DNA from 3 places in the Sporosarcina pasteurii genome. Region 1 is predicted to be linked to each of the others. Evidence: riboswitches for the same ligand, from Rfam matches in the RefSeq annotation. Region 1 holds a riboswitch; each other region holds the start of a gene.
The links. Region 1 has a riboswitch for lysine ahead of AB1H92_RS12375 (Na+/H+ antiporter NhaC family protein). Riboswitches for the same ligand answer to the same signal wherever they lie in the genome.
Positions count from the first base shown of each region.

Region 2: another riboswitch for lysine. It lies ahead of dapA (4-hydroxy-tetrahydrodipicolinate synthase); the one in region 1 lies ahead of AB1H92_RS12375 (Na+/H+ antiporter NhaC family protein).
Region 3: another riboswitch for lysine. It lies ahead of AB1H92_RS04315 (aspartate kinase); the one in region 1 lies ahead of AB1H92_RS12375 (Na+/H+ antiporter NhaC family protein).

Region 1 is NZ_CP160452.1:2,579,922-2,590,051, forward strand. Features, by position in the region: gene AB1H92_RS12375 (Na+/H+ antiporter NhaC family protein) at 1-1,296, opposite strand, end outside; lysine riboswitch at 1,441-1,620, opposite strand; gene yunB (sporulation protein YunB) at 1,678-2,463, opposite strand; gene AB1H92_RS12385 (bifunctional UDP-sugar hydrolase/5'-nucleotidase) at 2,490-3,866, opposite strand; gene AB1H92_RS12390 (sulfite exporter TauE/SafE family protein) at 3,875-4,699, opposite strand; gene AB1H92_RS12395 (DUF72 domain-containing protein) at 4,699-5,562, opposite strand; gene AB1H92_RS12400 (protein kinase family protein) at 5,670-6,281, opposite strand; gene AB1H92_RS12405 (DUF2642 domain-containing protein) at 6,661-6,882, shown strand; gene AB1H92_RS12410 (manganese catalase family protein) at 6,917-7,810, shown strand; gene AB1H92_RS12415 (alanine--glyoxylate aminotransferase family protein) at 7,907-9,073, opposite strand; gene sufB (Fe-S cluster assembly protein SufB) at 9,247-10,130, opposite strand, start outside.
Region 2 is NZ_CP160452.1:1,229,880-1,240,009, forward strand. Features, by position in the region: gene AB1H92_RS05545 (ATP-binding cassette domain-containing protein) at 1-1,088, shown strand, start outside; gene AB1H92_RS05550 (carboxymuconolactone decarboxylase family protein) at 1,229-1,630, shown strand; gene AB1H92_RS05555 (malate synthase) at 1,960-2,823, shown strand; gene AB1H92_RS05560 (hypothetical protein) at 3,089-3,211, shown strand; lysine riboswitch at 3,439-3,617, shown strand; gene dapA (4-hydroxy-tetrahydrodipicolinate synthase) at 3,742-4,626, shown strand; gene AB1H92_RS05570 (ABC transporter substrate-binding protein) at 4,760-5,728, opposite strand; gene AB1H92_RS05575 (ABC transporter permease) at 5,810-6,562, opposite strand; gene AB1H92_RS05580 (ABC transporter ATP-binding protein) at 6,495-7,337, opposite strand; gene cysK (cysteine synthase A) at 7,482-8,411, opposite strand; gene AB1H92_RS05590 (cation:proton antiporter) at 8,611-10,130, opposite strand, start outside.
Region 3 is NZ_CP160452.1:947,015-957,144, forward strand. Features, by position in the region: gene AB1H92_RS04295 (electron transfer flavoprotein subunit beta/FixA family protein) at 1-586, shown strand, start outside; gene AB1H92_RS04300 (electron transfer flavoprotein subunit alpha/FixB family protein) at 725-1,702, shown strand; gene trxA (thioredoxin) at 1,946-2,260, shown strand; gene uvrC (excinuclease ABC subunit UvrC) at 2,497-4,287, shown strand; lysine riboswitch at 4,342-4,519, shown strand; gene AB1H92_RS04315 (aspartate kinase) at 4,614-5,834, shown strand; gene AB1H92_RS04320 (YslB family protein) at 5,899-6,312, opposite strand; gene AB1H92_RS04325 (succinate dehydrogenase cytochrome b558 subunit) at 6,683-7,291, shown strand; gene sdhA (succinate dehydrogenase flavoprotein subunit) at 7,350-9,104, shown strand; gene sdhB (succinate dehydrogenase iron-sulfur subunit) at 9,110-9,892, shown strand; gene AB1H92_RS04340 (thioesterase family protein) at 10,045-10,130, shown strand, end outside.

The DNA of each region.
Region 1 (10,130 bases):
CATTTCAGGTGAAGCATCTAACATAATTTTTCCCGCAATCGGCAATAAGATTCCGAATGATCCCCATGAAGTACCCGTTGAAAATGCCATAAGTCCAGCTAGTACAAACATGATGGCTGGCAAGAATGCAACTGGAATATTTGCTTGCATCACAACATTAGATAAATAAACTCCAGTATCTAACTTGTCAATTAAATCAGTCAAGCCCCAAGCTAAAATTAGTATAAGCACCGCTGGCATCATAGCCTTCACGCCACTCGTAAAAGCTTGTCTCATTAGCAAAGTATTTGCAGTTTCATTGTTTTTAAATTGCAGTGAATATAAGATTGCAGCTAAGCCTGCTCCTGATAATCCACCGATAACTAGAGAATATGGAACATTTGTATTTTCAAAGATTGACCAAATCGAAACAGCAATTCCGTCTGCAACACTTGCTTGATACCCTGTCCATACCATCATGAGCAACGTCACTACAATAAGTGTAACGATAGGCGCTACGAGATCTCGTACTTTACCATATGCATGCACAGGAAAATCTTCTTTTAATTGGCCAGGAATTTCTTTATTAGGATCGTATAATTGACCTTTGCTTTCCGCACGGTCTTCATGTCTTTTCATTTCGAAAAAGTCTACATTCGTCCAAGCAAAGAAGAATACTAAAGCCAATGTTGTTACGACATAAAAGTTCATTGGCGCCATTAATAAGAAGGCAGATAGCGGTGAATAGCTTATCGCAGCAGCTCCGCTAAACATAATACCGAGAAGACCTATCAAATATGCGCCCCAACTTGAAATAGGAGACACGACACAAATAGGTGCAGAAGTCGAGTCAATAAAATATGCTAGCTTTGCACGCGATATTTTATGGCGGTCCGTAATCGGTCTTGAAATTTGTCCGACTGCAAGTGAATTAAAATAGTCATCCACGAAAATGGCAATTCCCAAAGCAACTGTTAATAACTTCGCGCCTCGTTTCGTTTTCACGTGACGTATTGCCCACTCCGCAAATGCCCTGCTTCCGCCAGACAAACTAACAAAAGCGGTAATGACACCAAGCAATAAGATAAATAACATAATATTAATATTATCTGAGTTAATGGCGCTGCTGCCCCAATCCCAAAATGAGACCGTGATAGACTCCCATAATTCAATAAATATTTGCGTTGGTGAAAACGCAGCAACAATTAATGCCCCCGCTACAATACCAGTTCCAAGAGATAACAGTACGCGTCTTGTCAGCAATACCATTACAATCGCTAATATTGGTGGGATTATTGAAACCCAAGTTCCTATCATTCTAAATTCCTCCAATTGATTGGGGGTGAGGTGTTTTTCAGGTAATTAAAAAGCCAGCTGCTCGTCGCACAATCGAATGTGTTACGGGAAGCCGGCTTACTCTACTTTTCGTCTGTTTGATAAATATAAAAGCTTATCTCACGTCCGATTTGTAGCTCATCATCAGCAAATACGCTGTATGACAGTGTTATTCTTATTTAGAATAACCCCAACCTGATGACTTTGACAAATTCATCAAGCTTCGGCAAAACTCCCTTTCACACATGATCATCGTTGTCACACTTCCATGTACTACTGATAAGTAATGCAGCCTCTACCCTATCGATATTTTCTTTGTAGAAATGATTATATCAAAATTATTTAAGAACTTCAAGGGCTATTTTATTCCTGTAATTCCGGTTTCAACGGAACTTCAACATCCACATTCGGTTTCATCACTCCATCTCCAGTACTATAGACTTGTGGTACCGGACCTTGTACGAGTCCAATCGCAATCGGCACTGTTTGTTCTACAATCGATGTCTTTGTGGCAAGCGGAACAATGATTTTAACTTGCACTGTTAGGACAATGTTTACTTCAACATACGCATTATTAATACCGAATTCCTTAATATAAGGCACAACAGTTGCATGGGCATCACCGATAACATGAAAGCGAATTGGAATTCTTGGGCCAAGATTACCAAGGAGCGGTAAATCTGTCACTTGCCCAAGGGATACAAAAAAAACAACGCCCCCTTGCGATTGCATTTGTTCCGCATCATATTCGATATCTTCATCTAACGGTAATATATCAATATTTCCTTTTTCAATTTCATCTAAGTTTTCATCGACAGTTGTACGAACATCCGCAAGTATTCGATTGATCACTTCTGTATTATATTTCGCAATCACTTGATCCGAACTCTCGCCCGTTGGTACATGTTGAATCACATCATTCACATCAAGGACATTTGCAATTCGTTCCGTAATCGCTTCACTGATGACATGATTTGCGATTTTCTCGGTTTGAACTTCAGCATAACCGATGTAAATTGGAGTGAGTTTTTGATTGACATAGTAAAAAAAATAAACAACCGCTACAATTACAGCAAGGAAAATAAACGGCAATATCTTTCCTTTTCGCCGAAAGATTCCTCTCCGTTTAATTGGTTTTTGAAATTTCAAAACGACTCCTCCCGTTATAACATATGCTAGGGAAGAGTCGTTGATTCACCATTATTTTGACCGTACTTTGCTAATACATCTCGGATTAAATCGGGCATGAAATATTCTTTGTCTAACTCTTTAAACAATGGAAAGAAATATCCAAACGTAAACATATCTAGCGTTGCAAGTGTATACGTCTCTTCAGGTACAACTTCTTTATTTCCCGCGAAAAGCGCACCCCATCGGTTCCTATACAATCTTTCATGAAGAATTGCCCCCATCAAAGTACCACGAAATCCCAAGCCTTTTACTTCAATATGTGCCAAATCTTCGTTTAACGACTGCTCATAGACTTCTAGTAATTGGTCACCGGTTAATTCAATTGTACAGACGTTGATCGGATGAGGTAATATTTGGTGCATATCCCCTTTCGTGATCCACCCTTTTTCCAAACTTCCCAAAAAGATGCCTGCATTAAACAGCGCGCAATCTGCGTCCGTATAATCAATTAACGCCCTACCAAAATAAGAGGATAATTCGCTCGTGCCAAATAGATTTTGCTTCAAATCCACCGCATTATAAAACAACTTTTCTTCTAAGGCTGTTTTTCCAACATCTATATACTTCGCTATTTTCTCAACATCTTCTTCCAAAACTGGTAAGTCTGCTGAGCGATAAAGGCTCGCATGCTTATCAATTACCTGTTTTTTCTTATCGTCGAATTGCACTGTCACATGCCCTACAAAATCACCAAATTTCCCTGTCGCCGCAAGTAATGCATCATTCACATACTCGCCTTCAGGTAAAATATGATGTGTATGGGCGCCCAATATCACATCGATATGTGGACATTCCACTGCTAGTAACTGATCTTCTGGAAGTCCTAAATGAGACAAACAAATAATCACATCTGTCTTCTCCACAAGCTGCTCTGCTTCATTTATAAGTTGTTCCCTTGAAGGGATAATCTTCCAATCCAATGTTTCATAGAACTGTTTGTAATAAGCAGTTGCACCTATGACGCCGATTTTTGTTCCTTTTGCAGTCGTATAAATGGTAGACGATGTTGCCCAGTTCGGAAGTTCCTCATTAGAATCTAGTAAGTTTCCAACAATTACATCAAACTTCGCCTCGTCATAAAGTTCATCTAACGCAGCCTTAGACATCGTGATTCCTTCATTATTTCCAATCGTCACCGCATCATAACCGGCTTCGTTTAATAGTTGAATATTGCCCTTCCCATTCGTACCTTCTGTAAAAGGGTGTGAGCGGTCCACGTGGTCGCCGATATCAAAAAGATAAACAGGTTCCCCGCGTGCGTCAAATTCTTTCCGTTTATCCACAAGTAAACGGTGAATTTGCGGCCAATATTCAAAATGACTATGAATATCATTTGTATGCAAGATATGAATTATTTCCATCCAACAATCTACCCCCAAATTCCATCAACAATTGAACGTACACCTAGAAGAAGTAGAATGATACGCAACGCAAATACTAGTGTTTCAGATTTCATTTTGTTATTTAAATATGCCCCCATTTTCGCACCAAAATATGCTGCCGGGACGACAGGGATTGTATAGAGCCAAGGAACGTTACCGAGAGAAATATGTGTAATTGAATTAACAATTGCAGATAAAAACACCATGAACATTGATGTGCCAACCGCAACATGTGGCGGGAATAAAAACAATAAAATCATCGCTGGAACAATAATCGAACCGCCGCCAATACCAAATAATCCGGAGGCGAACCCAACACCAAAAGTTAGCAATAGCGCAAACCAAATCGGATATCCATAAATATGTTCATGTCCGTGAATATCTGTAAACATCCTTTTTTTACCGCGCTTCACAAACCACTGCACAGGCTTAAGATAATCTCTTACTAACAAAAGTGTTGCTAAAATAATGAGCAATATACCAAAATATAAATTAAATGATGGCAAATCTAACTGTTTATTCACAAATGCGCCGATTAATGTACCTGGCGCGCTACCTGCGAAAAAGATGGCCCCACTTTTAAAGTCGACTGTTTTCTTTTTCATATAAGACAAGGTTGAACCAAGCCCTGTAAAAATCATCATAATGACTGATAGGCCCACGACTGTTTGGGGTGTAATTCCGTCAATCCACCCTAAATTAATGCCGATAAATAGCGTTGCGGGAACAAGGATGATGCCGCCCCCAAGCCCGACAAGTGCCCCGATTACTCCCGCACTCAATCCAATTAACGCTAATATTAAATACTCCATCACCAATCCCCCTCGAACAAACTCAGCTGTTGTGAAGCTAAATTATCATATGTAATGTTTAGTTGTCGTTGAAATTGTTTCGCATTTTGCGCCGCATGTTTCCCCGAATTATTATTAAAAATAACAAAAACTTCCTCTGTTTCAGCAGCTAATTTTTGTGTAACGGCTTCAAATTCTTTTAATTCTTTCGCATCATACTCATATAAATTGCGCACAGTACGCCATGATTTATCGTCTCCTGACGTATTGCGCCACCCGTATATATTCCGACCATGTAAACGAAAGAGCACCTTATCGGCCCTGGTTGACACCGGTACAAGGGGTATGCTCCCCTCCCCTGCTTGCGGTTCATCACACACTGAATGAATGACATTTAATTCGCGCAAAAAGGCGATTGTTTTCATTTTAAATGGTGTTGAATACCACGATTGGTGTCTAAACTCAATGGCAATATCAAAGCCTTTTAATTTCTTGCAAATTGAACGGATTTCATCCACATGTTCTTTCACACAATCAAACCAAGGCGGAAACTGGACGAGGACCATCGCTAACTTCCCTGCCTCTTGCAATGGTTTTATCGATTGAATAAATAGACGATACATCTCTTCTTCCGATTCAAACGGCAATTCACCACGGTGATGTCCGGTTATTCCTTGATATGCCTTCACAATAAATTGAAAATCATCCGGCGTTTCCCGTATCCATCTTTGAATGTTTCGCTCTGGTTGTATCGCATAAAATGTGGAATCTAATTCCACGATTGGAAAATGTGCAGTATAATCCAGTAATTTATCTCTTGCGGTTGAATTCGGATTGGCAAGATCCGGATGATCTCCCCACCCCGTCAACCCGATTTGTATCATCTTCTCATGCCCTCCCTAAGAAAAGGAATACTCTTATCCTATCATACATTCTACTATTTTTTCAGACAATGCTTGGAACTAGGTTAATTTCTGTTTCAGGACTATATTCACTTCATTCGATAGGAAGGAATGAATCCTTTTTTATAAAGGAATGCAATACCATTCAGATATGTCGCAGCAATTTTCTTTGGAAAGAACCGCTTTCGATAAAGCTGTTCGTACGCTTTCTTTAGATTGTTCCACTGTGCACAATTTTTCTGCTGTCTAAAACGCGCGACATCAATTAACTTGATATCGCCATTCGTGGTCAGAAAAATGTTGCGCAAGTGAATATCAGATGGGTTTAATCCTTGTTTCGAAGCTAATAACAAGGCATAATCAATTTCTTTTATATGATTGGGTCTGATCAGCTGCCCTTGCGCGATACAGTCAAAGAGCGTTAGCCCCTCAATATAATCAATCACAATATAATTCAGACCTGCGCCGTAAATATTTGGGTAATAAGAGATATTTTGAAGTACATGATAAATTTCAGCCTCTTCTTTTGCTAAATGCATAAACCCAGGGAAAAATAGCTTAATGGCTTTATCCGAAGACTTTATTCTAAAAACAAAAGCACTTCTACCTTTACCAACAAGTTCTAATGCATCTGAGTAACGCATGAGACGATTTTTCTTGTGAATGACAACCGTTCTTGCCAATTCTTCGTATCTATTCAAAATTTGTCCTCCAGTATCTTATAGGAAATAAAAAAAGACGGTATAACCAGTATTTGGTTACAACGCCTCTAAAAAATAAGCCTCACCAAATAAACGGTAAGGTCTCGCAAACAACGGGTGTTGCCAACAAAACCGAGGGACTGGGCCCTGTACTGACGACTTTGCTGTGTAGCTACTCCCCTTAAAGAAAGTTGCGTAATTATGATATTGGGTAAAGTATAGTTGCTACTTGATGCAGAGTCAATTATTTCATCATCGTGTTAATAGTTTGTGTAACTAATACGTTTCAATACATGAGAAATCATATTCCCTCAATATAATCATATATCCTTCCTCTTATCCATACAGTTAGATGATTAATATGAAAGGTGGAAATGAGATGAGCGGAAAGCAATCAGAAGTCGGTTTAGTAAGTATCGTTGATTCCTACTTATATCAAAGGCTACACAGCTTTAGAGGTAAATGGGTTGTAATTAATACGACGAAAAATCCTTTACAAGGCCTATTACACTCAGTTAGTCCAGACCATGTTGTCATTGAAGTAAGTGACACACCATTTTATGTTCGAATACAAGAAATCGTATGGATAACGGAAGCATGATTGAATTTCTTTGTGGAAGGAGAGCAAACATCCATTGATTAAACGAGTTAAAAAACTGCCAATCGATTTACCCGTTCCTGAATATGGAGATGCGAATGCCGCTTCAGTCGTTCAAGAGCTGTTAGGGGGTAAGTTCGGTGAAATGTCAACATTGAATAATTATATGTACCAATCATTTAACTTTAGACAAAAAGGAAAATTAAAGCCTTTTTATGATTTAGTTGCCAGTATTACAGCTGAGGAATTTGGCCATGTAGAACTCGTCTCAAATACCATTAATATCGTCAATAAAGGAACTTCCTTCACTGCAGATCCTGACCTAACCCCTCTACAAAATGCTAAAAATAAGCGAAATTCATATAGCTTCATCGCAACCGCTCAAACTTCAATGCCTGGAGATTCTATGGGCAATCCATGGTGCGGAGATAACGTTTTTTCTAGCGGCAATTTAGTACTCGACCTTTTACACAACTTTTTCCTCGAGTGTGGAGCAAGAACACATAAAATGCGCGTTTATGAAATGACCGATCACCCTACAGCAAGAGAAATGATTGGCTACCTTCTCGTTAGAGGTGGTACTCATATTCTTGCCTATGCGAAAGCGCTTGAAATAGCAACGGGTACTGATTTAACAAAAATGCTTCCAATCCCTAGCTTAGATAATCGCGCCTTCGATACTGCAAGAAAATATGAAGAACGCGGACACGGGAATGTGTTATTTACTTGGAATGATACAGGCGAATATAATGACATCCGACAAATTTGGAAAGGAACTAACCCATCTAGTGGGGAGACTCTTTACGTTAAGGAAGGGATGCCACAAGGATACGATATCCCAGAACTTGAAGACCTCCCTGAAGAGTTCGCGCCAGGAATCGGGCCCGATGAGTATCAGCAAATCGCCAAGCGGTTATTATCAAATCTTTAATAAAGAATAACAAAAAGAGCGACCTACCGAGATTTATATTTGGGTAGGTCACCTTTTCATTTTCAAGTAAACATAAGGCTTAGGACAAGAAATATATTATACTTTGATTTCTAATTGAGCCCTAAATTGCGCGCGTGCATTTGCTCGATCAACCTGATGACCCATTTCGTTCAATGTTTCACCGATTAAGTCAACTGCTTTTTCAAGCATTTCAGCAGTGGTATTGCCCATATGACCGATGCGGAATGCCTTCCCGCCTAGATGAGCAAGTGCCCCCGCTAAAATTACGCCTTTTTCAGCCATTGTAGCGCGGAAATTTACGTCGTCTACACCATCTGGGTATAAAATACAGCTTAGCGTGGAAGCGGCAACAGATTCTTCTGCTAACGCTTGCATCCCATAAGCAGCTAATCCAGCTCGCACCGCCTTACCGTAAGCCGTGTGGCGCTTATAACGCTTTTCCATACCTTCATCTAAAACAAGACGCATCCCTTCATGATACGCATAAATCAAGTTTACAGGTGGGGTTGCAAAGTATTTGCTCGGGTCATGCATAATCGGGATCCAGTTATAAATATCCGCGTAATAAGCAGGTACACGTTCAATTTGTTCACGCGCGGCTAAAGCCGTTTTATTGAAAGCAACAATTGCGAGTCCTGGTGGGACACCAATTGCCTTTTGCGAGCCTGTTAAAATCACATCAATCTTATAGTCTGGATGGCCGTATGTTTTACTCATATCTTCTTCAATTGCCGCAGTTGCCACAACACCGTCCAAAATAATAAGTGCACCATGCTTTTTAATAATCGGTACAAGTGCTTCTAAATCAGCAACAACGCCTGTTGAAGTATCTGCATGTGTTATCGTAACTGCTTTAAATGTATCCGTTGCAAGTTTAGCTTCAACTTCAGCCGGAGTTACTTGCTTACCCCACTCGGATTGGAGAACTTCTACATCAATGCCAAAAGCTTCGCCTAGTTTAATAAAACGGTCGCCGAAATAGCCTTGGCTAATGACTAATAACTTTTCTCCAGCAGCAACTGTATTCACAAGTGCCATCTCCATCGCTAATGTTCCAGAACCTGAAACAACGAAGACTTCCCCGTCTGTTTGGAACATTTCACGGGTCATCTCAATGGCTTTTTTATAAACTTTCGTAAATCTTCCATCTGTATGACTTCTTGTTTCCTGTGCCATCGCATCATAAATCGAATCAATCACTGGCGTCGGTCCAGGGATAAGCAACATATCTTTATTTCGCATTATTTAGCCCCCCTTAATTTATTTCCATATACTAGTGTATCATTATTCTGATAGTTTAGCAGTTACTAATCCTTAGAGAAACGCTAAACCTCCCTTTCAAAGTGTAACGTTAGGAGAATTCCTATAAAAAAACCCTCGCCACAAACATTGTTGTGGTAAGGGTTTAAAGTGTCTTAACCGATAGAACCTTCCATCTCAAACTTGATAAGACGGTTCATCTCTACCGCATATTCCATCGGTAGTTCTTTTGTGAATGGTTCAATGAATCCGAGAACGATCATTTCGATTGCTTCTAGCTCTGGAACACCACGACTCATTAAATAGAAGAGCTGGTCTTCAGATACTTTAGAAACGCTTGCTTCGTGCTGAAGTGAAATGTTGTCGTTTAGGATTTCGTTGTATGGAATTGTGTCGGAAATGGAAATGTCATCCATTAGCAACGCATCACATTCGATGTTTGAACTAGCACCGTCTGCTCTACGTCCGAAGTGTACAATTCCACGATATGTCCCGACTCCACCGCCGTGAGAAATCGATTTAGAAACGATTGTCGATGATGTGTTCGGTGCTAAGTGCATCATTTTCGCACCCGCATCTTGTGTTTGGCCTTTACCTGAAAGTGCAATCGATAATGTCATACCACGTGCGCCTTCTCCGCGAAGAAGAACTGCTGGGTATTTCATTGTCACTTTAGAACCGATATTTCCGTCAATCCATTCCATCGTACCGTGCGCATCCACAACTGCACGTTTTGTAACGAGGTTGTAAACGTTGTTCGCCCAGTTTTGGATTGTCGTGTAACGGCAATAACCGTTTTCTTTAACGATAATTTCTACTACGGCACTGTGAAGTGAGTTCGTTGTGAAAATTGGTGCTGTACATCCTTCAACGTAGTGAACGCTTGCGCCTTCGTCAACGATGATCATTGTACGTTCGAATTGTCCCATGTTTTCCGAGTTAATACGGAAATACGCTTGTAATGGGGATTCTACTTTCACACCTGGTGGTACGTAAATGAATGAACCACCTGACCAAACTGCTGAGTTCAATGCAGCAA
Region 2 (10,130 bases), 1.4 Mb from region 1:
TCGTGATCGAACATGACTTATCAGTAATCCAAGCAGCAGATGCAATCATAGAGATGGGGCCGGGGGCGGGTGCAGCTGGAGGAGAGGTCGTTTATCAAGAGAAATTAGAGGGATTGAAAAACTCTAGAGCGGCAACGTCATTAAACCAACAGATAAATATCAACCAGCGTCCAAGGGCTAGTAAAAGTTATTTTACAATCAAAGGAGCCAATCATAATAACTTAAAAAATATAAGCGTAAAGATTCCTCAACATGCACTTGTTTCAATATGTGGCGTTTCAGGTTCTGGTAAGAGTTCCTTAATGATGGAGGCATTTCCAGAAAGCTATCCAGAAACAATCATGGTTGGACAAGGCAGCATAGGCATCTCTAGTCGGTCTACACTTGCGACATATATGGGCATCATGGATGACATTCGTGCAATCCTTTCAAAAGAAACAGGTCAACCCGCGGGCTTGTTCACCTTTAACTCATTAGGCGCTTGTCCGATGTGCAAGGGGAAAGGAGTGACAACCCCAGACGTAGCGTTTGCAGATCCTGTCACAATTCCGTGCGAAGCCTGTCAAGGAATGAGATATTCAGATGAAGCATTGTCATACAAGTATCTAGATAAAAATATTGCAGAGATTTTAAGTTTGACGATCGATGAGGCGATGCACTATTTTAATTCACCAAGAATCATTAATAGAGTGAATACGCTAAAAAATGTTGGTTTAGGGTATCTCACGTTAGGGCAGACGACGAGCTCCTTAAGTGGAGGAGAAGTCCAACGTCTAAAACTTGCAAGCCATTTACAAAAAGAAGGACAAATCTACTTATTAGATGAACCTTCATTAGGGCTGCACAGAAAAGACAATGATAAACTTTTGAATGTCTTTCAAAATCTTGTCAACAAAGGGAATTCCGTAATCATTATCGAACACAATTTAGATTTTATTGCGGCGTGTGACTGGGTAATTGAATTAGGTCCAGGTGGGGGGAAAGAAGGTGGACAGATTCTATTTGAAGGCACCCCAGAAGAGATGTTAAATGCAGAATCGTTGACTGCGAAATGGTTGAAAAATGGATGTGAAGAAAAGTTGATTTAAAAGTTATTATCCAGAAAAGAACGGGTATTTCATTTAATGTGAAAATTTGTTAAAGTGGTTATAGCCATTTCTATTTATCGACATTTTCAGAGCGTTTCAGGCGTTGGGAATGGCGAATAGTTAACTAAGGGGGACTTCAATTGACAAAAGATCGTTATCAACAAGGCTTAGATAAATTAATGGAACTTACTACACCAGACAGTAACAACCCAACTGGCCATATGGATATTGGTGAGGGGTTTAAAGACATTGCACCTGATTTAAGCAAATTTGTTGTTGAATTTGCCTTTGGAGATATTTATGCACGTCCAGGACTTGATAATAAACAAAAAGTCCTTACAACAATTTCAGCCCTTGTTGCACAAGGAACACCGCAGATTGAGATGCATGTAAAAACCGGGCTGACAGTAGGGTTAACACCGGAAGAGATGGTTGGTTGTATTATGCATCTTATCCCGTATGTAGGATTTCCGCGTGCACTCAATGCTTTAAAAGCTGCTCAAAAAGTGTTTGAAGAAAATGGTGTCACAGTCAACAGTTAATCATTGAATCAGTTTTTGTTAGAAAAATGAAATGGTTTTAATCACAGTTTATTAAGTGATTAGAGCCATTTTTTGTCCTTAATAATGGCCTTTTAATTATGAAAACAATCTATTATACGACAAGCAAACAACTCTTGTCAATCGCAAAATTTGCAACATTTCAGAATATGTGATAATATATAGTTATAACAGTTATGGAGACGCCATTCGATCATCGTGCACAACTTCTTACGGACAGAATTTGAGTGCGATTTTTTGGTTTTTAAACTTCTTTTCATTTCATTCGGTCGAAATAAACAGCTAATTATTGATATAAGGAGAGTGGGTTAGTGAATTTAATTAATGAGGAAATTACTCATAAAGTGTTTGGTGAAGGAAATATCGTGGAACATGAAGGATCTATCATCACGGTTGATTTTAATGAGGGGATAAAAAAATTCGTTTATCCTGATGCATTTAGAGAGTTTATCACACTTAATGACCGAGATACTGCAAAATCTTTGAAGGAAATCTTTTTGAAAAAAGAAAAGAAGAAAAAAGCGCTCGAAAGGGAACGTGCAGAAGAACAAGAGAGACTGGCGCTTGAACGACAATTTAGGGAGAAATTAAAGAACAATCGGATCCATGAAAGCGCACAAATTGTTTTCTGGCTGGACGAAGAAGAACAACAAAATGTATTTACCGACTGGCAAGTAAGTACCGGCATGATTCAAAGCGGCGTAAATAAAGGCCAGCCAAATAGAGCGGCTCGTTTGCGTCCGAACAGTGCAGGTCTTCTGACTGCAAGAGAAGCGGAACAAGCAGAAACAGAAAGACGGATCCTCGGTCTCTATATGGTGAATGAAACATTTTCCGGCAACAGTAGTAATGATGGAATGGTCCCGTCCCACGCAGAATTTAGAATCAAACTGACAGACGAAGAAGCAGAGAAAATGCTTTTCTGGAATTACTATATCAATCAGAATCATCCTCATCGAACTTCATGGAATTCTGGTAAATATCGTTATTTCGATAATGTTTGGACTGCCCAAATTTTAAAAGATATCATTGCGTTAAAAACAGATGAAGAGCAAATTAAAGAAGTTGAACGCTTTCTGGAATATTTCTGTAAAATGAATGCACTTGACATAAATAACATTCCGGAAGCAAACGGAGCTTTGAAACAATCAGAATCAATCGACACAGTAGGTTGATTCACATAACCCGAACCAATGACATTAGGTAAATAGAGTAATCCTGCCCAAAGGATGTGTTTGGGCAGGATTACTTTTTGTTATGTCTTCAAAAGCGGGAATCATCATAAAACGCAATTACTTTGATTATTGTCATAAAAACGTCGAATGTAAGCGCTTTAGTTTCGAATGATTTGTGAAGGTGTACACATTGTCCTTTTTTTCTGTTATAAAACACAGTATACTAAAGGTGCAATGAAAAGTAACTAATAAAGGAGAATGTCAAATGTGGGTAGTCACAGTATTTGAGCAACATTCCTTCAGAATTTTCGAATATACAAATCAAAGTGAAGCGAAAAAAGCACTAGCACATTTTTCAAAAAACGCACGTCTTTCATATGTAGCTTAATCATATTGATCAATCAACCCTTTCCAATTTGGGAAGGGTTTTTTGTTGGGCCTATTTATGAAACGGTTTTTGGTTTTTAAAATGAAAAATCTTGAATGCGAAATTGCCGCTAATTGAATATGATCATTACACTTTAAACTGCTTTCGTAGAATTCATCCTTGCATTTTTTATCAAAAAGAAGTATAGTCATAGTAATTAAAGATTTCTCTTATTTCAAAAGTTTTGAAGTAAGGATAGAGGCGCAAAAACCATTAGTACACAACCTGAGGATAATGAGGTCCGATGATGATTGTGGAAAGGGGGATTTGCCGAAGTGGAGAGAGACTCATTTTTCTCGAAGCTGGTTCTGGGTTGAATAAGCTCAGGATTGTCATATAGGAGACTATATGGAGGGCTATCTTTTTGCAAAGAAATAATTTATTATTTCAGCTGCAACAACGAACCCTCGTTGTTGCTTTTTGCGTTTAATAATTAGTTGCCCTACTCCCTCTATTTATTTTCCAAAAATAAATGATAGGAAGTGGAGTTAATGAATTTTGGACAAATTGTAACAGCAATGGTGACACCTTTTGATGAACAGGGTGAGATTGATTTCCCAGCGACGAGTAACTTGATTGAGTACTTAATTGCCAACGGATCAGATAGTTTAGTGATTGCAGGGACTACTGGAGAATCTCCGACACTGACTGATGATGAAAAGGTTGAATTATTTAAGTATACGGTGGAAGTAGTACAGGGAAGAGTTCCGGTGATTGCGGGAACAGGTTCAAACAACACGAAAGCGTCGATTGAACTGACAATGCGTGCGGAAGAAGTAGGGGTTAATGGGATTATGCTTGTTTCGCCTTACTATAATAAACCATGTCAAGAAGGGTTATATGAACATTTCAAGACAATTGCAGCTTCCACGTCTTTACCGATTATGCTCTATAACATTCCTGGGCGCAGCGCCGTCAATATGGAAGTGGAGACGACTGTTCGACTTGCCAATATTTCTAATATCGTTGCGATTAAAGAGGCGAGCGCTGATTTAGATGCGATGGCTAAAATTATTGAGCAAACGCCTGACGAGTTTTCATTGTATAGCGGAGATGATAGTTTAGCGCTTCCTGTTTTGGCAATTGGTGGGGTGGGTGTCGTATCTGTGTCATCTCATATTATCGGAAATAATATGCAAACCATGCTTGAAAACTTTACTAATGGCGATGTACAACAAGCAGCGAGAGATCATCGTAGATTGCTACCTGTTATGAAAGCAATGTTTGCAACGCCAAATCCAACCGCAGTCAAAGCCGCATTGAATATTAAAGGAGTCGATGTCGGCGGTGTCCGTCTACCAATGATTCCGTTAAATGAAGAACAACTTCATGAGCTTCAAGAGGTTTTATTAACACACGATCGTATGGCTATTTGAATAGCTGAGCGGAAAAAGTTCACATAACAAACCATAAAATAATACAATAAAAAGCGGTAGCTCAATAACATATACTTGTATGAACAAAAAAGAGGAAGATAAAAACATTTATCTTCCTCTTTTTATATTTAATTTATTCGAGAGACTCTAATAGTTCTAATCGGAACAAACCATCGATATCAGCGCTTTTTGCATAACCAGCTTCTTCACTGATTGTCGCCATTTCTTGAATCACTTGTTCATTCACCAATGTTGTCACTTGGAGTCGACTAAAGGCAACTTCTACTTCTTCCTTGTCAATCTCTTTTCCTGTTAATTCTTTAATATGATGAATGACAAGTTCTTGGCTTTCTTCTGGATGTTGTTCAATAAATTGAACGGCTTTCATATGCGCTGTTAAATAAGCTTTCGTAAGCTCATCGTTTTCTAGAAAACCTTCTCTAGCAACGACGACTGTATTTGTAGAGTCTTTTCCCCATGCAAATGACTCCCAATCCAATAGCAAATTACCGTCTGCCTGTGATTCTAAAATATATCCCCACGGTTCTTGGGTTGCAGTTGCATCAACTGACTTTTGAATGAATAGTGTTGCTGTGTCAGCGGGGGCTGCCGCAAATAGTTCGACTGTTCCACCATTTGTCGTCGGTTTCAAATCTACCTCTTGAAGTGCTTTTCTTAACATAACATCTTGCGTACTTCCTATCACTGGAATCGCAACTTTTTTGCCGTCTAAATCTTTTAGTGATGATATATTACTATGATCACTTGTAACGAGTACGGCACCGCCATTTACAGCACCGGAAATAATATGATATCTCGGATCTTTCACAAAGATGTTCAGAAGTGGTCCCGGCCCAACTGTACCTACGTCAATCGATTTAGTTGCCATCGCTTCCATAAATAATCCGCCATTGCTCACTGTTTTTGTCTTAATTTCAATGTCATCGCTAAAAGCTTCCTTGAAATAACCGTTTTCCAATGCGACAATCGTTGTAATATGCGTTAAGTTTGGAAAATACCCGATGTTCACTTCTTTAATGTCGGCCTCGCTTTCTTTTCCACATGCCGCTAAAATACTGAGCAAAAATACTGTTAACAGCATAAGTACAGGTAATTTTCTTCTCATACAAATCACTCCTCTAATTTCGTCTTATTTTTAATGCTTTTAGCTAATAAATCTCACCTAACTAACTCCCCATTTCTTCTGGACGTTGCGTTCTAGTCGTAAAAAGACGACGTTATCCATAATCGTACCGATGACGCCGATAATAATCATGACAGAAATGACCAAATCCATCTGTCCTAATGATCTGCCCGTCTCAAGAAGTTGCCCTAAGCCGTTTCCAGCGCCGAGCAATTCTCCTGCCATTAATGCACGCCATGAAAATGCCCATGCAATTCGTAACCCCGAAATGAGTTGGGGAACAGAGGAGGGGAGGATAACGGTTCGCAAAAAGTGAAATCCGTTTGACCCAAATGTTTTGCCTACTCGTTGGTAAAGCGTCGGAACATTTTTAAAGCCACTCGTCGCGTTAATTGTCATCGTCCAAGTTGCCCCGATGGTCACGATAAATAAAATCGCAATATCATTCAAACCAAACCAAATAATTGCAAGTGGGAACCAAACAATACTTGGAATAGACTGAAGGGCAGTTACGAGGAATCCAAGTGTATCTTCCACCAGCTTAAATCGCCAAATTAAATAACCTAATAGCAAACCAAGTATGATTGCAATCGAAAAGCCAAGGAGAAGCCGACCTAAACTGCTCGTAATTGCGGAAATCATTTGTCCGCTAATCAAACCTGACAGTAATGTTTGAATGACCTGAGTAAAACTAGGAAACATAAAAGTGGGTAAATCTGATAATCTAGATGTGACTTCCCATATCCCCGCTAGCATCGCGATGAAGATCACGCGTCTTAAAACTGTAGTCATCGCCCATTTCCTCCTTTACTACTTTCTCAATTTCAGCTTCTAAAGCTGTTAAAATTTGTTTCTCTAATTGAAGCGTAATATCATTTGGTGTGATACCATCCTTCGTTGTTTCGACTGTAAAGGTTGCTTTGATTTTTCCTGGACGTGTTTCAAAAACAATGATTTTTTCCGATAAAAGCACAGCCTCCCGAATGTTATGGGTAATAAAGAAAATCGTCACTTTTGTCTTTTTCCAAATTTCCAGGAGTTCATTATGTAAAACCATTCTCGTTTGCTCATCCAAAGCGGCAAAGGGTTCATCCATTAATAAAATATCCGGTTCCATGACAAGTGCACGTGCAATTGATGCACGTTGCTTCATGCCGCCCGATAATTGGTGCGGATAGGCATCCGCATAATTACTTAAATGAACCATCTTCAACATCTCTCGTGCTTTATCTTCAGCTTCTTTTTTAGTAATTTTCTTCAAACGCAATCCGTAGGTAACATTATCTAGAATCGTTAACCATGGAAATAATCCATCTTCTTGAAAGACAACTACTCGGTCTGGCCCCGCGCTTGTTACTTTCTTTCCGGCAATCCGAATTTCTCCTGCGTCTGGTTGTTCAAGTCCTGCGATTAAATATAGTAATGTTGATTTCCCGCAGCCAGAGGGGCCTACAATGGACACGAATTGGCCTTGCTCAACTTCTAAATCAATGGCATCTAACACTTTCACTTGCCCATTTTCTTTATGAGGAAAACTTTTTTCAATCCCATCAATCGTCAAATACATATTGAATTTCCTCCTTCATTCATAAATCCTATTAAATCAATATGAATAAATGTATTACATATAATCTACTATACTACTCGGAATTGTCAACTATGTATAGTTAAAAAAACCTTCCACCTAATCTCATAGGCAAAAGGTTGAATTTTAAAATTGAAATAAGTCGCTCGATAAATAACGTTCACCTGAATCTGGTGCGATACAGACGACAGTATCATTTGGTGTTAAACGCTTGGCAACCTCTAGTGCTGCAAAAACCGATGCACCACCAGAAGGTCCAAGTAGGATACCTTCATTAGCAGCTAATTGTCTCACGATATAATAGGCCTCATCATCTTCTATTTTGAAAATTTCATCATACACATTTGTATTGAGTACATGCGGAATAAAACCTGGGCTTGTTCCAACAAGCTTATGTTTTCCGGGCTTGCCGCCGGACAACACCGGAGATCCAGCTGGCTCAGCCACATGGACAGTAATTGAAGGGTCATACTCTTTGAGTGCTTCTCCAGTTCCTGTAACGGTTCCACCTGTTCCGGCAGTACAAACAAAAGCAGTAAGTTTTCTGTCAATCGCTGCCATTGCATCAATGATTTCAACGGCAGTCGTTGTTCGATGAATATTAGGATTCGCCTCATTATCAAATTGCATTGGAATAAAACTGTTTTCAATTGCGGAGGCAAGTTCGTTCGCTTTAGCGATTGCGCCAGGCATTCTCTCTTCACTCGGTGTAAGAATAATTTCTGCACCATATGCCTTTAATAGATTAATGCGCTCAGCAGTTGCATTATCGGGCATAACCATAATTGCCCGATAACCTTTAGCTGCAGCATTCATGGCAAGTCCGATCCCAGTATTTCCAGACGTCGGTTCAATAATCGTTGCACCAACTTGTAATTGTCCGCTTGCTTCCGCCGCTACAATCATATTGTAAGCAGCGCGGTCTTTGACACTTCGGCTAGGATTAAAAAATTCAAGTTTCACATAGACTGCCGCACCATTTTCCGGAGATAATGACCGCAGCTTGACAAGCGGCGTATTTCCAATCAGATCGGCAATATTATTAACAACTCGCATAGTAATCTTCCTTTCCAACAATTCTCTGCTTCTAATTTATCATAACAAAATAATCTATATTAATCCTCCTTATTTACAAGGGATTAAAATAGGGGGGAGAACTATTGGTGAAATTGGGGAAGAGTGTCTACACGGTTAACAAAAAAAATCAACCATAGAAACCCTCTTAGGAGAATCTATGGTTGATTTAACTTAGTTTTTATTCACGTGATCCACGAATATCTGTTTCTTTCATTTCCGTTGGATAAAACACGATGAAGTTGCCGCGATTTAAAGCAGCAAGTTGCTTCGGCATATCTTCTAATTCAGGATTCCATGCCACTGTACCTCTTCTGGCACTTAATAAAATGACTAGGTCAGTTGATTTAATTTCGTTCAAATCATTTTCATAAAGTGAATCCCAACTATCCTTTGAATGGAAGTCAATTTTAATATTAGGGCGTACCCGTCCAGAAACTTTTTCATAGACATCTAAGTCATCACGAAGAACAAGGCCTTTAATGGATGTGCTTAACTGGGAAGCAATATCCTTAATAATAGAAATCGCATCTTCAAACCCCGGTTTATAGACAACGTTATTTGGCAGAATCAAAATAATACGATCCATTGTATTGAGCGGTTGTCTCACTTTCGTAATCAGTGAGCGCTGATACGTATGTTCAAGGAAGTTGTCAATGACCGTTCCATAAGTCTTTTCATCTCGTTGCCTGACACCATCCCAGCCTGCGATAATCGTTGTAATTTGTTCTTCGGTAGAAGCACGTTCAATTCCCCATCCAACATTTTGGTCCACTCTTGTTAGGAGTTTGACAGGAACTTCTGCACCTGAGGCATACATCACCGCATGCTCGAGCATTCTTTCTGCCTGAGATACCTCATCGCTCGCCTGTTTTAAATCTTTTTGAACAACTGTCAATGGATAGAGCGGCGCATTTGAATTTAACGCCTTTTTCACAACAAACCCCATATCCATTAAAGATTCCATTGTATCTGGGTTCGAAAGTGGGATTAAGATTCGTTCAGGAAGTGATTCATCCCGGCCGCCCTTATCCTGTGAAATAGCCAGTTTTTTGGCATATTTTTCAGAGAAGTAGGGACCAATAATACAAGTTACCAAGATGATCACAATCACCGCGTTTACGATTTGCTGATCAATTAACCCAAGTCGAAATCCTACAAGCGTCGCTGCTAATGTTGCAGCCGCCTGTGATATAGAAAGACCAAAAATTAGTTTTGTTTCTACTTTTGAATAACCGTATACCTTACCCGTAATCCAGCTTGAGATCAACTTACCGACAATTCCGGCAACTAAGATTAATGCTGTTATTAACAACGCATCGGGATTAGAGATCAATACGCGAAGATCCATTAACATCCCAACAGATAATAAGAAGAATGGAATAAACAATGCATTCGCCGTAAAGCGAATTCTATTCATCAATGGACCGTGATCATAAATGTACCGGTTTAGTGCAAGACCGGCTAAGAATGCACCGATAATTGGTTCTAAACCTACAAATAATGAAATTGCCCCGGCTACGAATAGAACAGCCATGACAAAGTTAAACTCCAAAGCGGCTTCATTTTTTGAGCGTTTAAAAAACCACTTTGTTAGATATGGTGTAATGATAAGAACGCCAGCAGCAAAAACTGCTGTTGAAATTAACAAATACATCCAAAACCCGAAAGTTAAGTTTCCAGCGGATGCACCTGTTACGA
Region 3 (10,130 bases), 1.6 Mb from region 1:
AGAAGCAGAAAAACAGCTACGCACAGCTTTAGCAATGGGTGCAGATAAAGCAGTTTTAATTAATACAGAAGATGATTTAGATGAAATGGATGAATTTACAGTTGCGAAGATTATTTCTGAGTACTTAAGTGATAAAGATGCAGATTTGATCCTTGCAGGAAACGTTGCAATTGACGGCGGTTCAGGTCAAGTTGGCCCACGTGTTGCAGAAATGCTTGGCATAAACTATGTAACTACGATTACAAAGCTAGAAATTGACGGTACAGACGTGAAGATTGTTCGTGACGTTGAAGGAGATTCTGAAGTACTCGAAACAGCACTGCCATTATTAGTGACGGCGCAACAAGGGTTAAACGAGCCACGTTATCCTTCATTGCCTGGGATTATGAAAGCGAAAAGAAAGCCGCTAGAAGAGTTGGAGCTCGATGACCTGGATCTTGATGAGGACGACGTAGAAGCAAAAACTGAAACGGTTAATGTGTTCTTACCACCTGCAAAAGAAGCGGGACGAATCCTTGAAGGTGAAATAGCAGATCAAGTGAAAGAACTTGTTCAGTTACTGAAAGATGAAGCGAAAGTCATTTAAATTTTCACTTGATTGTTCAAGAATTTAGCTATTAATCATAGAAAACTAGATGTATATATTGATATTTAATTGGACGAGTATTAAGAGGTAGAGCGAGAAGTTCTTCTTCTTTTATATCGGATATAGGAGGGACAGGGAATGTCAAAAAAAGTATTAGTACTTGGAGAAACTCGTGATGGTGTCTTACGTAACGTTTCATTTGAAGCAATTGCAGCTGCAAAAAAAGTTTCAGCAGGCGGAGAAGTTGTTGGGGTACTACTAGGCGATTCCGTTCAATCACTTGGGGCAGAAATGATTCAATACGGTGCAGACCGTGTTGTAACGGTTGAGCATGAAAAATTGAAACAATATACTTCAGATGGCTACAGCCAAGGATTCATGGCGGTTTGCGAACAAGAGAATCCAGAAGCAATTGTTTTTGGTCATACAGCATTAGGAAAAGATTTATCTCCTAAAATTGCTAGTAAACTAGCAGCTGGCCTCATTTCAGATGTAACTGAAATTGAAGGAGAAGACGATGATGCTTTATTCATCCGTCCAATTTATTCCGGGAAAGCATTTGAAAAAGTAAAGCATAAAGAAGGGCTTCTGTTCATAACAGTACGTCCGAATAACATTGCGGCCTTGGAAAAAGATGAAAGTCGTAGCGGTGACGTTACTTCTGTTGATGTGGATGTAAAAGATTTACGTACAATTATTTCTGAAGTTGTTCGTAAAGCCACTGAAGGCGTTGACATGTCAGAAGCGAAAGTCGTTGTTGCTGGTGGGCGTGGTGTGCGAAGTGCAGATGGCTTTAAGCCACTACAAGAACTTGCGGACCTATTAGGTGGTGCAATTGGTGCATCACGTGGTGCATGTGACGCAGATTACTGTGACTATTCACTACAAATCGGTCAAACAGGTAAAGTTATTACGCCAGATCTTTACATCGGTGCTGGAATTTCTGGTGCTATCCAACATATGGCAGGGATGTCAAACTCCAAAGTGATTGTCGCCATAAACAAAGACCCAGAAGCGGAAATCTTCAAAGTTGCGGATTACGGCATCGTAGGGGACTTATTCGAAGTCATTCCAATGATGATTGAAGAAGTTAAGAAATTAAAGGTTCATGCATAAATCATTAATCGAAAAGGGGAGTCTTCTATGTAGAGGACTTTCTTTTTTATTATCATATTGCGGAGGTGTGATTCAACTGTGTACTTGGCATACTGGGGGATTGATAGAGCTGCTTTTGTCACGTAAAGCATGATGATTCGAATATAGTAGGGACAGGATTAGTGAATAGGCATATTTTTCGCGGCTTATTTTTGAGCATGTTACAATACAGAAGAGTTGTAAATCAAAGGAGGAAGATTTGAAATGGCAATTATTAATGCGACAGACAAAGACTTTGCAGAACACATTGCAGAAGGTGTTGTACTTGTTGATTTTTGGGCACCTTGGTGCGGACCTTGTAAAATGATTGCTCCAGTATTAGAGGAGCTTGACGGTGAAATCGAAGGGAAAGCGAAAATTGTAAAAGTTGACGTAGACGATAACCAAGAAACTGCTGGTAAATTCGGAATTATGTCAATTCCTACACTTGTTCTTTTCAAAGATGGCGAAATGGTTGAAAAAGTTGTTGGTTTCCAACCTAAAGATGCACTCGCACAATTAATTGAAAAGCACGCATAATTTCAGCGGTAAGAGAATGCGTTGCTAGCAATAAAGATACATTAAATGTCTGTTTTTTCAAGTCGCCGGGGCCATTTTAAGGACCCCGGCTTTTTATATCTAGTTTCGAGCATCAGATGAACGAAGGCGCACTTTTCCTTAGGAAGTCGCCTTTTTAAATGGATTTTCTCGTTTGATTGGCTTATGCTAGTCACATCGAAGCATGTGCTCTATGCTTGAATGAGTAGGTGATAAAAATGAATGATTTAATAAAAGAGAAGTTAGCGATTTTACCCGATCATCCCGGATGCTACTTAATGAAAGACCGTCAAGGGACTGTCATTTACGTCGGGAAAGCGAAAGTGTTGAGGCAGCGCGTTCGCAGCTACTTTACAGGCAGCCATGATGGGAAAACGCAAAGACTCGTAAGTGAAATTGTTGATTTTGAAACGATTATTACGTCTTCAGATATTGAAGCGCTTATTTTAGAATTAAATTTAATTAAACAATATGATCCGAAATATAACGTCATGTTGAAGGATGATAAATCGTATCCTTACTTAAAGATTACAGCTGAACGTCATCCAAGATTAATCATTACGAGACGTGTGAAAAATGACAAAGGAAAATACTTTGGTCCTTATCCAAACGCATATGCGGCGGGTGAGACGAAGAAGTTATTGGACCGAATTTACCCATATCGTAAATGCCAAACATTACCGACCAGGTCATGTCTGTACTATCACCTAGGACAATGTTTAGCACCTTGTATTCATGAGGTAGAGGAAGAGACGTACAAAGAAATGATTGCAAACATCACTCGTTTTTTAAACGGCGGGTATAAAAGCGTGAAAAAAGAATTGACGGAAAAAATGAATGAGGCAGCGGAATCATTAGAGTTCGAACGGGCAAAAGAGTACCGTGACCAAATCACGAATATCGAAATGGTAATGGAAAAACAAACGATGACGATGAATGACTTTACTGACCGAGATATTTTTGGCTATGCGGTCGATAAGGGCTGGATGTGTGTCCAAGTATTTTTTGTCCGTCAAGGTAAGCTGATTGAGCGAGATGTCTCAATTTTTCCTTTATATAAAGATCCAGAAGAAGAATTATTAACGTTTATCGGACAGTTTTATGGTAAGTCAGACCACTTAATTCCGAAAGAAATATTATTACCTCCCGATGTGGATGCAGAAGTTGTAAAGCAATTATTAAGCGTACAAGTATTTATTCCACAAAGAGGGAAAAAGAAAGACCTCGTACAGTTGGCGATGAAAAATGCACGAATTTCATTGTCTGAGAAGTTCCAACTAATCGAACGGCAAGAACAGCGAACAGTTGGTGCTTGTGAGGAACTTGGCGAAGCGATGAACATTGCTGTTCCGCATCGTATTGAGGCATTTGACAACTCTCATACGCACGGTGTGGATCCTGTTTCGGCAATGGTTTCTTTTATTGACGGTAAGCCGAATCGTAAAGATTACCGTAAGTATAAAACGAAAACCGCCGCGATGCACGATGATTATGGTGCGATGCGTGAAGTTGTGAGAAGGCGATATGTGCGTGTTTTAAAAGAAGATTTACCGTTGCCTGATTTGGTAATAATTGATGGCGGAAAAGGTCAAATGGAAGTGGCACGGGAAGTCATTGAAGATGAATTAGGCTTATCGATTCCGATTGCTGGATTGGCAAAAGATGAGAAGCACCAAACGTCACAACTTCTTTACGGCGATCCAGTCGAACTAATTCCATTAAAGAGAACAAGTGAAGCCTTTTATTTGTTGCAACGAATTCAAGACGAAGTGCATAGATTTGCGATTACATTCCACCGTCAACGAAGAGGGGCAAATACGATAACTTCTTCTCTGGACAACATTCCAGGCATTGGACCGAAAAGAAAAACGGCCCTGCTTAAACATTTCGGCTCTGTGAAAAAGATTCGGGAAGCAACAGCTGAAGAACTTCAAAAAGCTGGATTGCCGGAAAAACTAGCAGAGTCTGTGGAAGCATATTTCCAAAAAGAATTGCCAGAAAATAAGTAATATGTTAGAGTGAAGACACTGAATTATTTCACTATATGATAGATAATCATACTTAGTGAGGATAGAGGCGCAAATATTAAAAGTATTCTTCAAGAAGGGAACAGCCTAGCGATTGAAGAAGAAAGGGGTATTTGCCGAAGCGAGTAATCGAACTGTTATCGAGTACTTGCTGGATTTCCGTTGAATAAGCGGGAGTCTGTCAGGATATTTTACCTGGAGAGCTATCCCGTAGGAGACACTGTTTTTTGTGTACACTCTAATCGGACCAGCTCTCATTTATTAAATGAGGGCTGTTTTTGCGTTTCAGGGGAAAGTGGGTGGAGATTTTGGAGAAGATTGTAATGAAGTTTGGTGGAACATCGGTTGCCAATGAAGAAAGAATTGAAAGGGCAGCTTCTTTAATTATTGATGAAGTAAATACAGGGAAACAAGTGGCTGTTGTTGTGTCTGCAATGGGAAAAACGACAGATAAATTACTAGCGCTTGCAGCAGATATTCATCCTGATGCGGAAAAACGTGAATTGGATATGTTGCTTGCAACGGGTGAACAAGTGACTGCTTCCTTACTGGCAATGGCAATTTCCGCGAAAGGGATCCCATCGAAATCATTTACCGGGTGGCAAGCAGGCATTAGAACGGAATCAATCCACAGCAACGCACGCATTGAAGACGTCGATTCGAAAAGAGTAGTAGATACACTAGAATCAGGCGCGGTGGCGGTCATCGCAGGTTTTCAAGGTATTGATCACGATGCTGAAGTCACGACGCTTGGCCGGGGTGGCTCGGACACGAGTGCAGTTGCGGTTGCGATTGCAATTAATGCCTCCGCATGCGATATTTATACGGACGTTGAAGGGGTTTTTACGACAGATCCGAGAATGATAGAAGAGGCAGCAAAATTAAATGAAATCTCTTATGATGAAATGCTTGAATTGGCAAATTTAGGTGCGGGCGTACTTCACCCGCGTGCAATTGAGTTTGCTAAAAATCATCAAATGCCGCTTCGTGTAAGACCAGCTCATATAAACGGCGAAGGCACGATGATTAAGGAGGAAATTGAAATGGAAAATAATCTTATCGTACGTGGAGTTGCTTTTGAAGAAGACATCGTACGCATTACAATTATGTACGACACCCCTTACAATGGTTCGCTTGCGAATATATTTACTGTGCTCGCTGAACAGCAAGTAAACGTAGACATAATTGTTCAAACAATCATGGATGGAGAACAACCGTCTGTTTCATTTTCAATTAAAAATGAAGACTTTGCAAAAGCGATGAACGTGCTAGAGATGAATAAAGAAGAACTTGGCTATAAACGAGCAGATTTCGAAGTGGGACTGGCTAAAGTCTCTATCGTAGGCAGTGGAATGGTTTCGAATCCTGGCGTGGCGGCGCACATGTTTGATGCATTACGCGATGCGTCAATTCCCATTAAGATGGTCAGCACATCTGAAATTAAAGTCTCAGTCGTTATTCCTAGTATGTATATGAAAGAGGCAGTCGCCGTGTTACATAAAACATTTGAACTTGGGCATGTAGGGTAATTAAATAAATCGTTGAAAAAGGTACAAAATATCACCTTTTTCAACGATTTTTAATATGGGGAATTTAAACGGTTTCTTTTTTATCCCACGCAATATGGAAAGTAATTGATTGTTCATTACGCTCAGGGGCCGCATAACACTCTGTAAGCACGCCATTCAGTTTTTGGTATTGCTCTGCAAGAAATCCCGCTTCTAATTGGAAGTTTCGCTCGCTTACTTTTAGATTTTCACCAGGGCTAATTAATTTGTAAAAGGCTTCTTTTTTTGACTTTTTTTCAAGTTGAAGCTGTCCCCAACCAGCTTCAAGGAAAAAAGAAGGGATTTCTTCCATGCTGAAAACTGGAAACTTACGAGCAATTTCTTTACCGGCCCAGTAAAGAATATCGCCTTCATGTTTACCAAGAATACTTGGCAATACATGGTCTCGTATTAATTCATAACCGAATTGGGTCGGTTCCCCGTATGTATGATTCTCCACGTTTTATTGCACCTTTCTAAATTGTCCTATCTGTCATTCCATTATGAGGTTAATGATCAATTTCACAGTAGAATGGTTATCGACTTTTAATTTTTCAAATAAAGAGGTTGTACAATGTTTTTAAAAATAGCGTATAAATAGATCGTAAATTTTAAAGAAATCCGCAATTTAAATAGTCGAATTATGGTAAACTACTAACTTTTTTGTGTTATTAAACAATTCAGCACCTTGACCTCTTTAAAACGTACGAGTACAATAGTATATGCTATAACATTGTACCATGAAGAGGGATTCGGTCAATATTTCTTCAGGTTTTTTCAATGACGAACTATGAAACCGATTTCTTCAGTAATAAGGGAGGGTAAAAGAATTGACGAGAGAATCTGATTTTTTTGTGCGCCGCCTTCATTCTTTGCTAGGGATTATTCCAGTTGGACTTTTTCTAGTTCAACACTTAGTCATTAACCATTTTGCGACACGAGGACCAGAAGCATTCAATCAAGCTTCAGACTTTATGGGGAATTTGCCATTCGTTCTATTTTTAGAATGGTTTATTATTTATATCCCATTAATGTTCCACGCGTTTTATGGTGTATACATAGCTTTCACGGCAAAGAATAATGTTAAGCGCTACGGTACGTTCCGTAACTGGATGTTTATGTTACAAAGAATTACAGGGGTATTCCTAGTAATCTTTATCGCATGGCACATCTGGGAAACAAGAATTCAAAAGGCTTTAGGAGCAGAAGTGAACTACGACATGATGGCGGATATTTTAGCGAATCCGTTCATGCTTGTATTTTATATTGCGGGTGTAGTTGCAGCTGCGTTCCACTTGTTTAACGGAGTATGGGGTGTTCTTGTGACTTGGGGAATTGCACAGTCACCACGTTCACAGCAAATCGTTACGTATATCACGATGGCAGCATTCGTAATCCTTTCAATCATTGGTGTTCAAGCATTATTTGCATTTACTTAATTGATGTATAAACTATGAATTTATTAGTCTACTTAAATTTTTGAGGAGTGAAACATTCATGACAAAAAGCAGAATGATTGTTGTCGGCGGCGGTCTCGCAGGACTGATGGCGGTCATCAAAGCAGCAGAGGAAGGTGTACCGGTTGACCTGTTCTCAATTGTCCCGGTTAAACGTTCCCACTCCGTATGTGCCCAAGGCGGTATTAACGGTGCGGTAAACACGAAAGGGGAAGGCGACTCGCCTGCGATCCATTTCGACGATACTGTATACGGTGGAGACTTTTTAGCGAACCAACCTCCAGTAAAAGCAATGACAGAAGCAGCTCCAGAAATTATTCACTTATTTGATCGTATGGGCGTTATGTTTAACCGTACGCCAGAAGGCTTACTAGATTTTAGACGTTTCGGTGGAACGCTTCATCACCGTACTGCATTTGCTGGTGCGACAACTGGACAACAACTTCTATACGCGCTAGACGAGCAAGTGCGTCGTTATGAAGTAGAAGGTCTTGTACAAAAGTACGAGCATTGGGAGTTCCTAGGTGCAATTCTTGACGACGAAGGAATTTGTCGTGGAATTAAAGCGCAAAATATGTACACGATGGAAATCGAATCCTTTAAAGGTGATGCAGTCATTATGGCTACAGGTGGCCCTGGAATTATTTTCGGGAAATCCACGAACTCTGTGATTAACACAGGTTCAGCGGCGTCTATCGTTTACCAACAAGGTGCTTATTATGCAAATGGGGAGTTCATCCAAATTCACCCAACAGCGATTCCTGGAGATGATAAACTACGTCTCATGAGTGAGTCAGCACGTGGTGAAGGTGGACGAGTATGGACATACAAAGACGGGAAACCTTGGTACTTCCTAGAAGAGAAGTATCCAGATTACGGTAACCTAGTTCCACGTGATATTGCAACACGTGAAATCTTTGATGTGTGTGTCAACCAAAAGCTAGGCATTAACGGTGAGAACATGGTTTACTTAGACCTCTCTCATAAAGACCCGAAAGAACTTGATATTAAGCTAGGTGGAATTATCGAAATCTATGAAAAGTTCATGGGTGACGATCCACGTAAAGTACCGATGAAAATCTTCCCGGCGGTTCACTATTCAATGGGTGGTCTATGGGTTGATTACGACCAGCACACAAATATCCCAGGTTTATTTGCCGCGGGTGAAGTTGATTATTCACAGCACGGTGCAAACCGTTTAGGTGCTAACTCCTTATTATCTGCTGTTTACGGCGGAATGGTGGCAGGACCGAAAGCTGTTGAATATATGAAAGGCTTGAAGAAAACAGCAGAAGACATTTCTTCATCTGTGTTCGATTCCGCGGTCAAAGAAGAGCAAGCGAAATGGGATGCGACGCTTAAGATGGACGGAACGGAAAACGCTTACTTACTCCACAAAGAACTTGGTGAGTGGATGACAAACAACGTAACTGTTGTTCGTTACAATGATAAGCTAAAACAAACTGATGCAAAGATTCAAGAGCTTCTAGAAAGATATGAAAATATTAATATGACGGACACGCAACAATGGTCTAACCAAGGCGCAACGTTTACACGTCAGTTGAAAAATATGTTGTACTTAGCGAGAGTCATTACAATCGGTGCACTTCAACGTGACGAGAGTCGTGGGGCGCATTACAAGCCAGACTTCCCTGAGCGTGATGACGAGAACTTTATGAAAACGACGATGGCGAAATTTGACGGGCAATCTGCACCGATTTTCCATTACGAAGACATCGATGTGTCACTCATCCCGCCACGTAAACGCGATTACTCCACAAAGAAAGGAGATTAACGTAAATGAGCGAGCAAACTGCTACAGCACAAAAAACAATTAAATTTGAAATTCGTCGTCAAGATACAGCGAACTCAACTCCGTATTGGGAAGAGTTCGAATTAGAATACAGACCAAATATGAACGTAATTTCTGCACTAATGGAAATCCAACGTAACCCTGTCAACGCAGCTGGCAAAAAGACGTCACCTGTAACTTGGGAAATGTCATGTCTTGAAGAAGTTTGTGGTGCATGTTCAATGGTCATTAACGGACGTCCACGTCAATCGTGTACGGCGCTTATTGACCAATTAACACAGCCAATTAAACTAGAACCAATGGCTACGTTCCCGGTTGTTCGTGACTTAGTCGTTGACCGTAACGTAATGTTTGATTCATTGAAGAAAGTTAAAGCATGGGTACCAATCGATGGTACATACTCTTTAGGTGAAGGACCACGAATGCCAGAGCGTAAACGTCAATGGGCATACGAATTGTCAAAATGTATGACGTGCGGTGTATGCTTGGAAGCATGTCCAAACGTTAACGACAAAACAGACTTTGTTGGTCCAGCAATTTTATCGCAAGTACGTCTGTTTAACACACACCCAACAGGTGCAATGAACAAAGACGAAAGACTACGTACGTTAATGACGGATGGCGGGATTGCTGAGTGTGGGAACTCACAAAACTGTGTAGTTGCCTGTCCAAAAGGGATTCCACTGACGACATCAATCGCAGCACTTAACCGTGCAACGTCTATCCAAATGTTCAAAGACTTCTTCGGAAGCGACCATATGGTAGATTAATAATAAATAAAATCCTATCTCAACGTAATGTTGGGGTAGGATTTTTTTAGTTTTTTTAAATCTCTGTTTTCCCTGAAGGTATATAGAATAATCTGGCATTGTAGTATAATGAATGAGTATTCACTAAACTGATAGGGAAGAAGGGTTGAGAAATGAAAGCATCTTATATTAATGATTTTGACATATGGTCCTCAGAATTTACCTATGCAATCCCATTAACAGTACGATTTTCAGATGT